Linked DNA regions of Diaphorobacter ruginosibacter. The protein of the gene in region 2 interacts with the protein of the main gene of each other region in a pairwise test. Links are inferred from orthologs where the notes say so. Each region holds a gene or a part of one and is shown on either strand. Other genes may lie near its edges.

Region 1 (5,486 bases), 3.3 Mb from region 2 along the record:
ACGGCTTGCCGACCACGTACAGGTCGCCGATGGCGTCGAGGATCTTGTGCTTCACGAACTCGTCGTCGTAGCGCAGGCCGTCGGAATTGAGGACCTTGTAGTCGTCCATCACGATCGCGTTGTCGAGGCCGCCCCCGAGCGCGAGGCCGTTGGCGCGCATCATCTCCACGTCCTTCGTAAAGCCGAAGGTGCGCGCCCGGGCGATGTCGCGGGTGTAGTTGCCCGCGCCCATGTCGAACTCGACGCACTGGCCGGTGGAGTCGACCGCGGGGTGTGCAAAATCGATCTCGAAGCGCAGCTTGAAGCCGTGGTACGGATCGAGACGCGCCCATTTGAGGTTGGCGCCCTCGCCCTGCCGGATCTCGACGGGCTTGGTGATGCGGATGAATTTCTTGGGAGCGTTCTGCTTCTCGACACCCGCGCTTTGCAGCAGGAACACGAACGACGCGGAAGACCCGTCCAGAATGGGCACTTCCTCGGCCGTGATGTCGATGTACAGGTTGTCGATGCCGAGGCCGGCGCAGGCCGACATCAGATGCTCCACGGTATGGACCTTGGCACCGCCCACGCCGATCGTCGACGCCATGCGCGTATCGACGATCGCCAGCGCATTCACGGGAATGTCCACGGGCTCGGGAAGATCCACCCGCCGGAACACGATGCCGGTATCGGGCTGTGCCGGACGCAACGTCAACTCGACCCTCTGGCCGCTGTGCAGACCCACGCCCACGGCGCGTGTCAGAGTCTTGATGGTACGTTGCTGAAGCATCATTCGATTGTAGGTGAACAGGTGTAACCCGGCTGAAGCAATCTCTCTATTTCCCCAATAGAGAATCTCCTTGCGCTACGAAATCGGAAGCAAAAAAACAAAAGCCGGAAGCAAAAAAAAGAGGAAGCGGTCGCCCGCTCCCTCCACTCTTCTCTGTTTAACCGAACGTAGCTCATATTCAACGTTTCACGGGCGCCGCGCGCTGACACGGCGCTCGTGAAACGGGTGCCCCTGCACGCGGCAAGGGCGTCGCGCCGGACCTCAGTCCGCCTGCTTGCGCAGGAAGGCGGGGATTTCCAGCTCCTCCATGCCGCCCGAGGACAGGGCATCCACGCGCGCTGTCGCATGGGTGCGGTTGGTGCGCCACACGCTCGGCACCGACATGTTGTCGTAGCCGGGCTGTGCAGCACCACCGCTGATGCCTCCCGATGCAGTCACGCCGCCAACAGCCATGGTGTAGGGCAGGTTGTCGGTGCCGGTGCGCAGGCCGCCCTGCACCACCGAAATCGGCTGGCGACGTGCGTTGGCACGCGACAGGCCGGTGGCCACCACCGTCACGCGGATGTCGTCGCCCAGCGACTCGTCGTAGGCCGCACCGAAGATCACGTGCGCATCCTGCGACGCGTAGGCGTTGATGGTGTTCATGGCCAGGCGCGACTCGGACAGCTTGAGGCTGCCCTTGCTTGCCGTGACCAGGACCAGCACGCCCTTGGCGCCCGACAGGTCGATGCCTTCCAGCAGCGGGCAGGCAATCGCCTGCTCGGCAGCGATGCGCGCGCGGTCGGGGCCGCTCGCGGTGGCCGTGCCCATCATCGCCTTGCCCGGCTCGCCCATCACGGTGCGCACGTCTTCGAAGTCGACGTTCACCTGGCCGTACTCGTTGATGATTTCGGCAATGCCGCCCACGGCGTTCTTGAGAACGTCATTGGCATGCGCGAACGCTTCGTCCTGCGTGATTTCGTCGCCCAGCACGTCGAGCAGCTTTTCGTTGAGCACAACGATCAGCGAGTCGACATTGGCCTCGAGCTCGGTCAGGCCTTCGTCGGCATTCTTCATGCGACGGCCGCCTTCCCAGTCGAATGGCTTGGTCACCACGCCGACGGTGAGAATGCCCATGTCCTTGGCAACGCGTGCGATCACGGGAGCCGCACCGGTGCCGGTGCCGCCGCCCATGCCCGCCGTGATGAACAGCATGTGAGCACCCTGGATGGCCTGGCGGATATCCTCGACGGCCTGCTCGGCGGCTTCCTTGCCCTTGTCGGGCTTGCTGCCCGCGCCCAGGCCGCTGCCGCCCAGCTGGATGGTGCGATGTGCGCTGCTGCGTGTCAGAGCCTGTGCATCCGTGTTGGCGCAAACAAACTCCACACCTTGCACGCTGCGGGAAATCATGTGTTCAACGGCATTTCCGCCGCCGCCGCCCACACCGATCACCTTGATCTGCGTGCCCTGGTTGAACTCTTCGGACTCGATCATTTCGATGGTCATGTTGGTGCTCCTAACGCTAGTTCTTCAAATGCAATTGCCAAATATGAATGGGATTTCTCGTCGGTGATGTTCCTCGATGGTGGAGGTCCCGTGCTTCGCCATCGGTCGCGAACGAACGGGGACGGTGGTCCCGCGCGTGCAAGCCAGAGAAGATGCTCCGTCATTTCAAAAGTTCCCCACGATGAAGTCCTTGAAACGACCGAACGCTGTTTTCACAGAGCCACTCTTGGCCGCGACCTTGAATCCACGCAGGCGTGCGAGCCGCGCTTCCTCCAAAAGCCCCATGACAGTCGCCGCGCGAGGCTGGGCGATCATGTCGGACAGGGCACTTGAATACTTCGGGATGCCGCGTCGCACCGGCTTGAGGAAGATGTCCTCGCCCAGTTCGACCATGCCCGGCATCACCGCGCTGCCACCCGTCAGCACGATGCCAGACGACAGCACTTCCTCAAACCCGGACTCGCGTATCACTTGTTGCACGAGTGAAAAAATTTCTTCGACGCGCGGCTCGATCACGCCGGCCAGCGCCTGCTTGGAGAGCATGCGCGGGCCGCGGTCGCCCAGACCCGGCACCTCGACCTGCGCGTCCGGATCGGCCAGCAGCTGCTTGGCATAGCCGCTCTCGACCTTGATGTCCTCGGCGTCCTTGGTCGGCGTGCGCAGCGCCATCGCGATGTCGCTGGTGATGAGGTCGCCGGCGATCGGGATGACGGCCGTGTGACGGATCGCGCCGCCGGTGAAGATGGCCACGTCCGTCGTGCCCGCACCGATGTCGACCACGGCCACGCCGAGCTCGCGCTCGTCGTCGGTCAGCACGGCCTGGCTGCTGGCGAGCGGATTGAGCATGAGCTGCTCGACCTCCAGGCCGCAGCGGCGCACGCACTTGATGATGTTCTCGGCGGCGCTCTGCGCGCCGGTCACGATGTGGATCTTGGCTTCGAGACGGATGCCGCTCATGCCGATGGGCTCCTTCACGTCCTGCCCGTCGATCACGAACTCCTGCGGCTCGACCAGCAGCAGCCGCTGGTCGCTCGAGATGTTGATGGCCTTGGCGGTTTCCACCACGCGTGCGACGTCGGTGGGCGAGACCTCCTTGTCCTTCACGGCCACCATGCCGCTCGAGTTGAGGCCCCGGATGTGGCTGCCGGTGATGCCGGTGTAGACGCGCTGGATCTTGCAGTCGGCCATCAGCTCGGCCTCCTTCAGGGCCTGCTGGATGCTCTGCACGGTCGCGTCGATATTGACCACCACGCCACGCTTGAGGCCGTTGCTCGGCGCGATGCCCAGGCCCGCGAGCTTGAGGTTGCCGTCCGGCATCACCTCGGCCACGACGGCCATCACCTTGGCTGTTCCAATGTCCAGCCCGACAACCACATCTTTGTATTCTCTTGCCATAAATCCGTCCTGCCCTCAGTTGTTGCGCCCGGGTGTGCGTGTCGTTGTCGTCGTGCGCGCCGCCGCCGGCCGTGCGGTCGCCCGCGCCGCCGCAGTCCTCGCGCGTGCGGCAGCCGTCTCTGCGCTCACCGTGGTCACGCCGCGCAGGCGCAACGCATATCCATCCATCTGCCGGAGATCAGCGGTCTCCAGCGAATCCACCTTGCGGCCCTGCTGCGCAGCGACCTTCGATACCGTGCGCACGAAGCGGTCCAGCCGCTGCAGCACGTCGATCGTGCTGCCGCTGCCCATCTCGATGCTCGCGCCGCCTTCGAGCGTCATGCGCCAGCTGCCACGTCCGTTGAGCGCCAGCGTGTCGATGGCCGACCCCAGCGGCTTCACCGCGGGAGCGAGCCGGTCATACATCTGCAGCATTTCGAGCGAGCGGCCATCCGGCCCGATCAGGCGCGGCAGGCGCGAGTCCTCGTCGTCATCCGCATCCGCCTCGAAGACCTCTCCGTAGTTGTTCACCAGCGTGGGGCTGCCCTCGGCGCCCCAGAACGCGCGCGCCTGGTGCTCCTGGATCTCGACGGCAAGGCCGTTCGGGAACTCGCGGCGCACCTGCGCCTTGCGGATCCATGGAACGCCCTCGAACACCTCGCGCGCCTGCTGCAGGTTCAGCGTGTAGAAATTGCCCATCAGCTGCGGCGCCACGTTGGCGCGCAGGCTCACCGGATTGATGTGCGAGAGATCGCCATGCACCACGATGCGCCCGATGCTGAACGCCGGATTGCGCAGGAACCACCAGCCGCCGCCCACCAGCAGGCCCACGGCGCAGCACACGAACAGGATCGTGGCGATCATGTTCATGACTCTGACGTCGAGAGGTGCTGGCAGTGCGTCGTTCATTGCGCGCCGGCTCCTTGCGGTTCATTCTTCGGGGTGCCCTGGCGTGCGTCGAGCGAGGCCATCGACAGGATGCGCAGGCACAGCTCGGGGTAGTCGATGCCTTCGGCCCGTGCCGACATCGGCACCAGCGAATGGCCCGTCATGCCGGGCGATGTATTGATTTCCAGCAGGAACGGCTTGCGGTCGCTCTTGCGGATCATGATGTCCGCACGTGCCCAGCCGCGGCAGCCCAGGGTGCGGAAGGCCTCGACGACGAGGCGCTGGATCTCGCGCTCCTCCGCCTCGGGCAGGCCGCTCGGGCAGTGGTATTGCGTGACGTCGGTGAAGTACTTGTTCTGGTAGTCGTAGTTGCCTTCGGGGGCGACGATGCGGATCACGGGCAGCGCACGGGCGTCATGGCCCTGGCCCAGGATCGGGCAGGTGGTCTCGTCGCCATCGATGAACTGCTCGCACAGCACTTCCGGATCGAACTGGGATGCGAGGCGATAGGCCTGTTCGCACTGGCCGACCGACGTCACCTTGGTGAGGCCGATGGTGGAGCCTTCGCGCGCAGGCTTGACGATCATCGGAGAACCCAGGTCCTTGAAGGCCTGCGCGGTCTCGGCGGCACTGGACACGAGCTTCCAGTCGGGTGTCGGCAGGCCTTCGGCACGCCAGATCCGCTTGGTCATGATCTTGTCCATGGAGATGCTCGAAGCCATCACGCCGGGGCCGGTGTAGGGAATGCCCAGCAACTCGAGCGCGCCCTGCACCGTGCCGTCCTCGCCATGGCGACCGTGCAGCGCGATGAAGCAGCGGTCATAGCCATGCGCCTTCAGGTCGCACAAGTTGTTGAGCGACGGGTCGAACGCATGCGCATCCACGCCGCGCGATTGCAGTGCCTGCAGTACGCCACCGCCGGACATCAGCGAGACTTCCCGCTCCGCCGACGTACCCCCCATCAGCACGG
Region 2 (7,689 bases):
GAAAAGGTGCAGGCCGCGGCGCGCGAGCAGTTCGAGGCCAAGGTGGCGATGGTCGGCAGCGAGAACTTCAACCAGTTCGAGCGCATGGTGCTGCTGCAGAGCTTCGACTCCAACTGGCGTGATCATCTCTCGGCGCTGGACTATCTGCGCCAGGGCATCCACCTGCGCGGCTATGCGCAAAAGCAGCCCAAGCAGGAATACAAGCGCGAAGCGTTCGAGTTGTTCCGCCAGCTGATCGACCAGGTCAAGAACGCGGTCACACGTACGCTCATGACGGTGCAGATCCAGTCCAACGAGCAACTGGACCAGGCATCGCAGGCCCTGGAAGACCAGGGCGACCGCCTGGGCGGCGCCACCTACCATGGCAGCTCCGACCTGACCGAGGGCTCCGATCCGGATGCACCCGAGAACCAGCCGCTGCCCTCCGAATACGAGGGCCTGCGCATCAGCCGCAACGACCCTTGCCCGTGCGGAAGCGGCAAGAAGTACAAGCAGTGCCACGGCAAACTCGCCTGATCTGCTGCACTAAAAATAACACGGGCTTCATGCCCGTGTTTTTGCTTGTACGATCAGGAATTCCCCGGGTGTAACTCCGGGGGCGATCGAAATTCTCAGTACCTTTCCCTCTTCGCTTTCAAGGACAGCGCCAAATGCCAGTGAACCTTTCAGCTCCTGATGCTTCCTCTCTCCATCCCGTTCCCGGTGTGCGCATTGGTGTGACGGAAGCCGGCGTGCGCAAGGCCAACCGCAAGGACGTCACGGTTTTCCTGCTGGACGAGGGTGCGGCCGTCGCGGGCGTGTTCACCAAGAACCGTTTCTGCGCGGCACCCGTGCAGATCTGCCGTGAACATCTGGCCCAGGGAGGCGCCATCCGCGCGATGGTGATCAACACCGGCAATGCCAATGCCGGTACGGGTGCCGACGGCCTGGCCCGTGCCCACGCCACCTGCGCGGCCATGAGCGAACTGCTGGGCGTGCGCAGCGAGCAGATCCTTCCGTTCTCGACAGGCGTGATCATGGAGTCGCTGCCCGTGGATCGCATCACCGCCGCGCTGCCGAAGGCGATCGGCGAGGCACGGCCTGACAACTGGGGCGAAGCCGCACAGGGCATCATGACCACCGACACGGTGCCCAAGGCCTGCAGCACGCAAGTGAAGCTGGGCGATGCGCTGGTCACCGTGACGGGCATCTCCAAGGGCGCCGGCATGATCCGTCCGAACATGGCGACCATGCTGAGCTTTGTTGCCACCGATGCGCAGATCGCTCCGGAACTGATGAATGGCCTGGTGCGCGAACTGGCCGACCAGTCGTTCAACCGCATCACCATCGACGGCGACACGTCGACCAATGATTCGTTCATCCTGGTGGCATCGCAGAAGGCCTCGAACACTCCCGTGACCTCGCTCGACAGCGAGCACGGCAAGCTGCTCAAGGCGGCCTTGCTGGAGGTGGCACAGAAACTGTCGCAAGCCATCGTTCGCGATGGTGAAGGCGCGACCAAGTTCATCACGGTGCGCGTGGAAGGTGGCAAGACGTCCGACGAGTGCCGCCTGGTGGCCTACGCGATTGCCCATTCGCCGCTTGTCAAGACCGCATTCTTCGCCAGCGATCCGAACCTGGGGCGCATCCTGGCAGCGGTGGGCTACGCCGGCATCGAGGATCTTGACCAGACCCGCATCGAACTGTTCCTGGACGACGTGCATGTGGCCACGCAGGGTGGCCGCAATCCTTCGTACAAGGAGGAAGACGGCCAGCGCGTGATGAAGCAGAGCGAGATCACGGTGCGTGTGCAACTGGGCCGCGGCACTGCAGAGGACACCGTCTGGACCTGCGACCTGAGCCATGAGTACGTCACCATCAACGCGGACTACCGCTCCTGATGGATGTTTTTCGGGAGTGCCGATTCACCGCTGGTCGACAACCCACTTGAATCGGACTTATCCAGACAGAAGAAGCCAGAGACATGAACGAAGCCTTCGAACGCCTGCTGATGCGGGCCGAGCAACTGATCGACCGAATTGAATCCGTGCTGCCCAAGCCGCTCTCCGAGCCGGACTGGGGGGCTGCCGTGGCCTGGCGCTATCGCAAGCGCAGCAGCGGTCACGGTACGCTCGAGCCGGTGCGACACCTGGCGGCCATGCAGCTCGACGAGCTCAAGGAAATTGATGGGCAAAAGGAAAAGATCCAGCGCAACACGCAGCAGTTCGTGGAAGGCAAGCCTGCCAACAACGTCCTGCTGACAGGGGCCCGCGGAACGGGCAAGTCCTCGCTCATCAAGGCCTGCCTGAATGCCTATGCGCCCCAGGGTCTGCGCCTGATCGAGGTGGACAAGACGGACCTGACCGACCTGCCGGACATCGTCGAGGTGGTATCGGGCCGCCCCGAGAAGTTCATCGTGTACTGCGACGACCTGAGCTTCGAGGATGGCGAGGCGAGCTACAAGGCACTCAAGTCGATTCTCGATGGCTCGGTGGCTGCATCGACGCCGAATGTGCTGATCTATGCGACCAGCAACCGTCGCCATCTGCTGCCCGAGTACATGAAGGAAAACCTCAGCTACACGCACACGGACGATGGCGAGGTGCATCCCGGCGAGGCGGTGGAGGAGAAGATCTCGCTGTCCGAGCGTTTCGGCCTGTGGGTGAGCTTCTACCCCTTCAGCCAGGAGGAGTACCTCACCATCGTCGCGCAATGGTTGCGTTCGCTGGGTGTGGCCGATGCAGCCATCCAGCAATCGCGCCCCGAGGCGCTGGTCTGGGCGCTGGAGCGCGGCTCACGCAGCGGCCGCGTGGCCTACCAGTTCGCGCGTGATTTTGCGGGGCGCCAGTCGAATGTCTGAGCATGCGCCGCGCAAGCACACCGAGGTCGCGGTGGGCATCCTGCTGAAATCCAACGGGGAGATGCTGCTCACCTCGCGACCCGAAGGCAAGCCCTATGCCGGCTACTGGGAGTTTCCGGGAGGCAAGCTCGAAGCGGGGGAAACCGTCGAGCAGGCGCTGCGCCGTGAACTTCAGGAAGAGCTCGGCATCACCATCGGCACGGCCAGTGTCTGGAAGGTGACCGAGCACGACTATCCGCATGCGCTGGTGCGCCTGCATTGGTGCAAGGTGTTCGAGTGGCAGGGCGAGTTCGAGATGCGCGAGGGCCAGAGCATGTCCTGGGAGCCCTGGCCGCCCCAGGTCAAGCCCATCCTGCCGGGCGCCGTGCCGGTGCTGGAATGGTTTGCCGAAGAGCGCGGCGAACCTTTCGATCCGGCCACCATTGGCTGAACACGCTCTCGGGCGCGTTGATGCGTTCTCAGTTTCCGAGCTTGGGGTCGCCGTAGAGGTTGTCCTCGGGCGGTGCCTCGGTGGGAACGCGAAAATCCTCATTGGCCCATGCGCCCAGATCGATCTGCTTGCAGCGTTCGCTGCAGAAGGGGCGGAAGCGATTGGCGGGCGTGAACAGACTCTTCCCGCCGCAGGTGGGGCAGGGTACGTACTTGGGGCCGGAGCCCGCCTCTGCCTGAGCAGGTGGGGCTGGCGTCGGCGAATCGGCTTTCTTCGTCATGGTCGGTTGGGGGCTGGATGGACGCGAGACGCGTGGCACCCTTGCTGTTGTCAGATCAGGAACACAGCGTGAGCTCGAAGCTCGCGTCTTCCGCTGCGGGCAGCAGCTTGCCTGATTCATCCTGTTGCATCAGGCGCACGGAAACCAGCAGGCGGTTTCCGCTGATCTCGGGGATCAGGTGCAGCGAAGGATCGATCCGCAGGCGCAGCAGATTGAAGGTGCGGCCGTGCGGCAGCGTTTGCTGGAACTGGCCGCGTGTCGTGACCACCTTCTGCGGCATGCCCGAATCGCGCATCAGGCGCAGCAGAACCAGAACGGATTCGGCCAGTGGCGCAAGCGTGCCGGCCCAATCCTCCAGATCACGCTGGCGCTGTTCGGGCGAAAGGTGGCGCCACGCATGGTAGGCGGGCAGATCGAAGCCACAGGTGCCGCCCGGAATACCGATGCGGCTGCGGATGCCCATCAGCCACTCGTTCTCGGCAAGCGGTTGTCCCGTCTTGCCGGGCTGGCCGTTCAGGTCGGCAAAACAGCCATCCAGCTGCGCGATGAATCCGTCGAGCACTTTCTCTGAAATGGAAGGATTGCCTCGATAGGAGTCGAGCAGGAGTTTCTGCTTGTCCAGGTCCTTCAATACATCCGTCTTCAGATCGGCTCGGGCGGCAACATCCATGATCTCGAACATGGTGACCAGTGCGAAATGGTGGTCTGTCGGATGCGCGCGCGGAATCAATTCGCCGAGGCGGCGAAACAATTGCTCCAGCCGTAAGTAGGTTCTCAGGCGTTCGTTGAAAGGATATTCGTAAAGGATCACGCTGCGGATTTCCCGGATTCAGCTCAAGTTCAGCAAAATAGTTGATTCTTATCAGGTTTGCTCTGATACATCATAGCCCGAACTGCTGGGCCAACTCGCATGCTTTTGTTTGCAGATCTAACAATGACAACCCGTCGTTATAGACAACCCAATCGGCGGCAGCACGTTTGGCTTCGCGGCTGGCCTGTGCAGCGATGATGGAGCGTACGGAGTCGGGAGCCAGGCCACTGCGTTGCTGAACACGTTCGACCTGGGTTTCCACGCGGCAATCCACCACGATCACGCCGTCGAGCTGCGAAGGCCAGCGGCGTGACTCCACCAGCAATGGAATGTCGAAGACGATCACGCGCCGGCCCGATTGCTCGGCCGCAGCAGCGGCGGCCCAGGTGGCTGCGGAAACCAGGGGGTGAACGATTTTCTCGAGCCGTGCCTTGGCCGTGGCGTCGCCGAACACCAGTTCGCGCATGCGCGTGCGATCCAGCGCGCCGGATGCATCGATGAATTCAGCACCGAAGGATTGGCGAATGGCACCGATGGCCGATCCCCCGGACGCGGTGACCGAGCGTGCAAGGTGGTCCGCGTCGATGAGTGCGGCACCGAGATCCCGCAGCATGGCGCCCAGGGTGCTCTTGCCGCTGCCGATTCCGCCGGTGAGACCGATGTGCTTGCTGCGGGTCGCAGGCCTCGACGTGATTTTTGCCATTCAGCAGTATCCGATGGATCAGATACCCAGCAGCGAAAGCACGGATTGCAGGATTCTCTCCGGGCCGAGAAGCATGGCTGCAAACCCCGCGCCTGCCAGGAAGGGGCCGAACGGTACGTACTGGCCTTCACGCAGTGAGCTGGTGAGCTTCATGCCGATTCCCACGATCGCGCCGATCACCGAGGCGATCAGGATGATGGGCACCAGCGCCGACCATCCGAACCAGGCACCCAGCGCCGCGAGCAGCTTGAAATCGCCGTAGCCCATGCCTTCCTTGCCGGTGAGCAGCTTGAACGCCCAGTAGATCGACCAGAGGAACAGGTAGCCCGCCGCAGCCCCGAACAGGGCATCGACGAGGGGCACGCTGAGCCAGTGCGCGGCGGAGCCGATCAGGCCGGCCCACAACAGGGGCAGCGTGATGCTGTCGGGCAGCAGCGTCGTATCCCAGTCGATCATGGTCAGCGACACGAGGGCCGCCGAGAAGGCGCACCACAGGGCCGTGGTCATCGACCAGCCCCATTGGGTGGCGCACCAGTAGAAGAGGCCACCGGTGATTAGTTCCACCAGCGGGTAGCGGATGCTGATGCGTGCCTTGCAGCCCGCACATTTGCCGCGCAACGCGACGTAGCTGATGACGGGAATGTTCTCGTACCAGCGGATCGCGTGGCCGCAGTGCGGGCAGCGCGATGCGGGCGCCAGCAGGCTGAAACGGCCCGTGTGTCCGGAAGGGGGCGGCGCGGGCCAGCCCTTGTCCTCGATGTAGTCGCGGCACTCCTGTTCCCATTCACGCTCCATCATGATGGGGACGCGGTGGATCACGACGTTGAGAAAACTGCCGATCAGAAGTCCGAGGATGCCGACGACGACGGCATCCAGCCATGGCTCACCGGTCATCAAACGACCTGACCGAGCTTGAAGATGGGCAGGTACATCGACACCACGATGCCGCCGATCAGGCCGCCCAGGAACACGATGATGATCGGCTCCATCAGGCTCGAGAGGCCCGCCACCATTTCATCGACTTCCGATTCATAGAAGTCGGCTGCCTTGCCGAGCATGTGGTCGATCGAGCCCGACTCCTCGCCGATCGCGCACATCTGGATGACCATGGACGGGAACACGTTGGCGTTCGTCATGGCATTGGTCAGGCTGGTGCCGGTGGACACCTCCTGCTGGATCTTGTCGGTGGCCTCCGAGTAGACCGAGTTGCCCGAGGCGCCGCCCACGGAGTCGAGCGCCTCGACCAGAGGAACGCCAGCCGCGAACATGGTGGACAGCGTGCGGGTCCAGCGCGCCACGCAGGACTTGTCGATCAATGCGCCGAAGATCGGCATCTTCAGGAGCAGGCGATCCATGAAGCGCTGCATCTTCTCGCTGCGCTTCCAGGCCTGCATGAAGAAATAGCCGCCGCCGAAGATGACGCCGAAGATCAGCCACCAGTAAGCGACGAAGAACTCGCTCACAGCCATCACGAAGAGCGTGGGCGCGGGAAGGTCGGCACCGAACGAGGTGAACACCTCCTTGAACGCCGGGATCACGAAAATCATGATGATCGTCACAACGACAAAGGCCACCACGATCACGGCGCATGGATACATGAGCGCCGAGCGGATCTTGCTCTTGATGGCTTCCGTCTTTTCCATGTAGGTGGCAAGGCGGTCGAGCAGCGTCTCGAGAATACCGGCGGCCTCGCCGGCCTCCACCAGGTTGCAGTAGAGGCTGTCGAAGTACATCGGGAACTTGCGGAACGCGGCGTTCAGCGACGTACCGGTCTCCACGTCGCTGCGAATGTCGTTGAGCAGCTTGGTGACGCTGGGGTTGGTGTTGCCGCGCCCCACGATGTCGAACGCCTGGAGCAGGGGCACGCCGGCCTTCATCATCGTGGCCATCTGGCGGGTGAAGAGGGCGATGTCCTTGGGCTTGATCTTCTTGCCCGCGCGCATGCGGCGCTTCTTGATCTTGGTGGCGAGCACGCCCTGGCGGCGCAGCGTGGCCTTGACCTGGTTCTCGCCAGCCGCGCGAATTTCGCCGCGCACGATCTTTCCTGCGCGGTCCTTGCCTTCCCATTCAAAGACGAAGTCCTTGATTCCCCTCGATGCTGCGGTTGCCATAGTGAGTCAATGCTTTCGTCGACTTTTATTCATTCGTGACGGCCAGGACTTCTTCCAGCGAAGTCATGCCGATCTTGGCCTTGTACAGGCCGGATGTGCGCAGTGAGCGAACTCCTTCCAGGCGCGCCTGCTTGGCGATCTCGAGCGCGCTGCCGTCCTGCAGGATGATGCGCTGCATCTCCTCGGAAATCGGCATCACCTCGTAGATGCCGACCCGGCCCTTGTAGCCATTGTTGCAGGCATTGCAGCCCACCGGCTTGTAAGTCACCCACGAGCCGTCGATTTCCTCTTCGCGATAGCCGGCCTCGACCAGGGCCTCGTGCGGGATGTCCGCCGGCTCCTTGCAGGTGCCGCACAGGCGGCGTGCCAAGCGCTGGGCCGTGATCAGGATCACGCTCGAGGCAATGTTGAACGGGGCGATCCCCATGTTGCGCATACGCGTCAGTGTCGTGGGCGCATCGTTGGTGTGCAAGGTAGACAGCACCAGGTGACCCGTCTGGGCCGCCTTGATGGCA

What was found. The genes of interacting proteins can lie anywhere in the genome.
Region 1: the proteins of zapD (region 2) and ftsZ interact in binary tests that used the Escherichia coli proteins (3 or more experiments, as listed by UniProt). The link is inferred for Diaphorobacter ruginosibacter from one-to-one orthologs.

The regions. Positions count from the first base shown.
Region 1 is NZ_CP060714.1:4,334,440-4,339,925, forward strand. What follows is about bases 143-3,100. They hold ftsZ (cell division protein FtsZ), read right to left. Parts: upstream 2,255-3,100; coding sequence 1,031-2,254; downstream 143-1,030. Other genes in these bases: lpxC (UDP-3-O-acyl-N-acetylglucosamine deacetylase), read right to left, coding at 143-769; ftsA (cell division protein FtsA), read right to left, coding at 2,420-3,100. Outside these bases: more of lpxC, read right to left, coding at 1-142; more of ftsA, read right to left, coding at 3,101-3,649; H9K76_RS19665 (cell division protein FtsQ/DivIB), read right to left, coding at 3,665-4,537; H9K76_RS19670 (D-alanine--D-alanine ligase), read right to left, coding at 4,534-5,486. UniProt on the Escherichia coli protein: Essential cell division protein that forms a contractile ring structure (Z ring) at the future cell division site. The regulation of the ring assembly controls the timing and the location of cell division.
Region 2 is NZ_CP060714.1:1,041,901-1,049,589, forward strand. Bases 2,483-5,283 are described here. They hold zapD (cell division protein ZapD), read right to left. Parts: upstream 4,361-5,283; coding sequence 3,605-4,360; downstream 2,483-3,604. Other genes in these bases: H9K76_RS04715 (ATP-binding protein), read left to right, coding at 2,483-2,839; mutT (8-oxo-dGTP diphosphatase MutT), read left to right, coding at 2,832-3,269; H9K76_RS04725 (DNA gyrase inhibitor YacG), read right to left, coding at 3,298-3,549; coaE (dephospho-CoA kinase), read right to left, coding at 4,431-5,063; H9K76_RS04740 (prepilin peptidase), read right to left, coding at 5,082-5,283. Also shown: preprotein translocase subunit SecA, read left to right, coding at 1-516; bifunctional glutamate N-acetyltransferase/amino-acid acetyltransferase ArgJ, read left to right, coding at 651-1,880; more of H9K76_RS04715, read left to right, coding at 1,964-2,482; more of H9K76_RS04740, read right to left, coding at 5,284-5,957; H9K76_RS04745 (type II secretion system F family protein), read right to left, coding at 5,957-7,174; type IV-A pilus assembly ATPase PilB, read right to left, coding at 7,200-7,689. UniProt on the Escherichia coli protein: Cell division factor that enhances FtsZ-ring assembly. Directly interacts with FtsZ and promotes bundling of FtsZ protofilaments, with a reduction in FtsZ GTPase activity.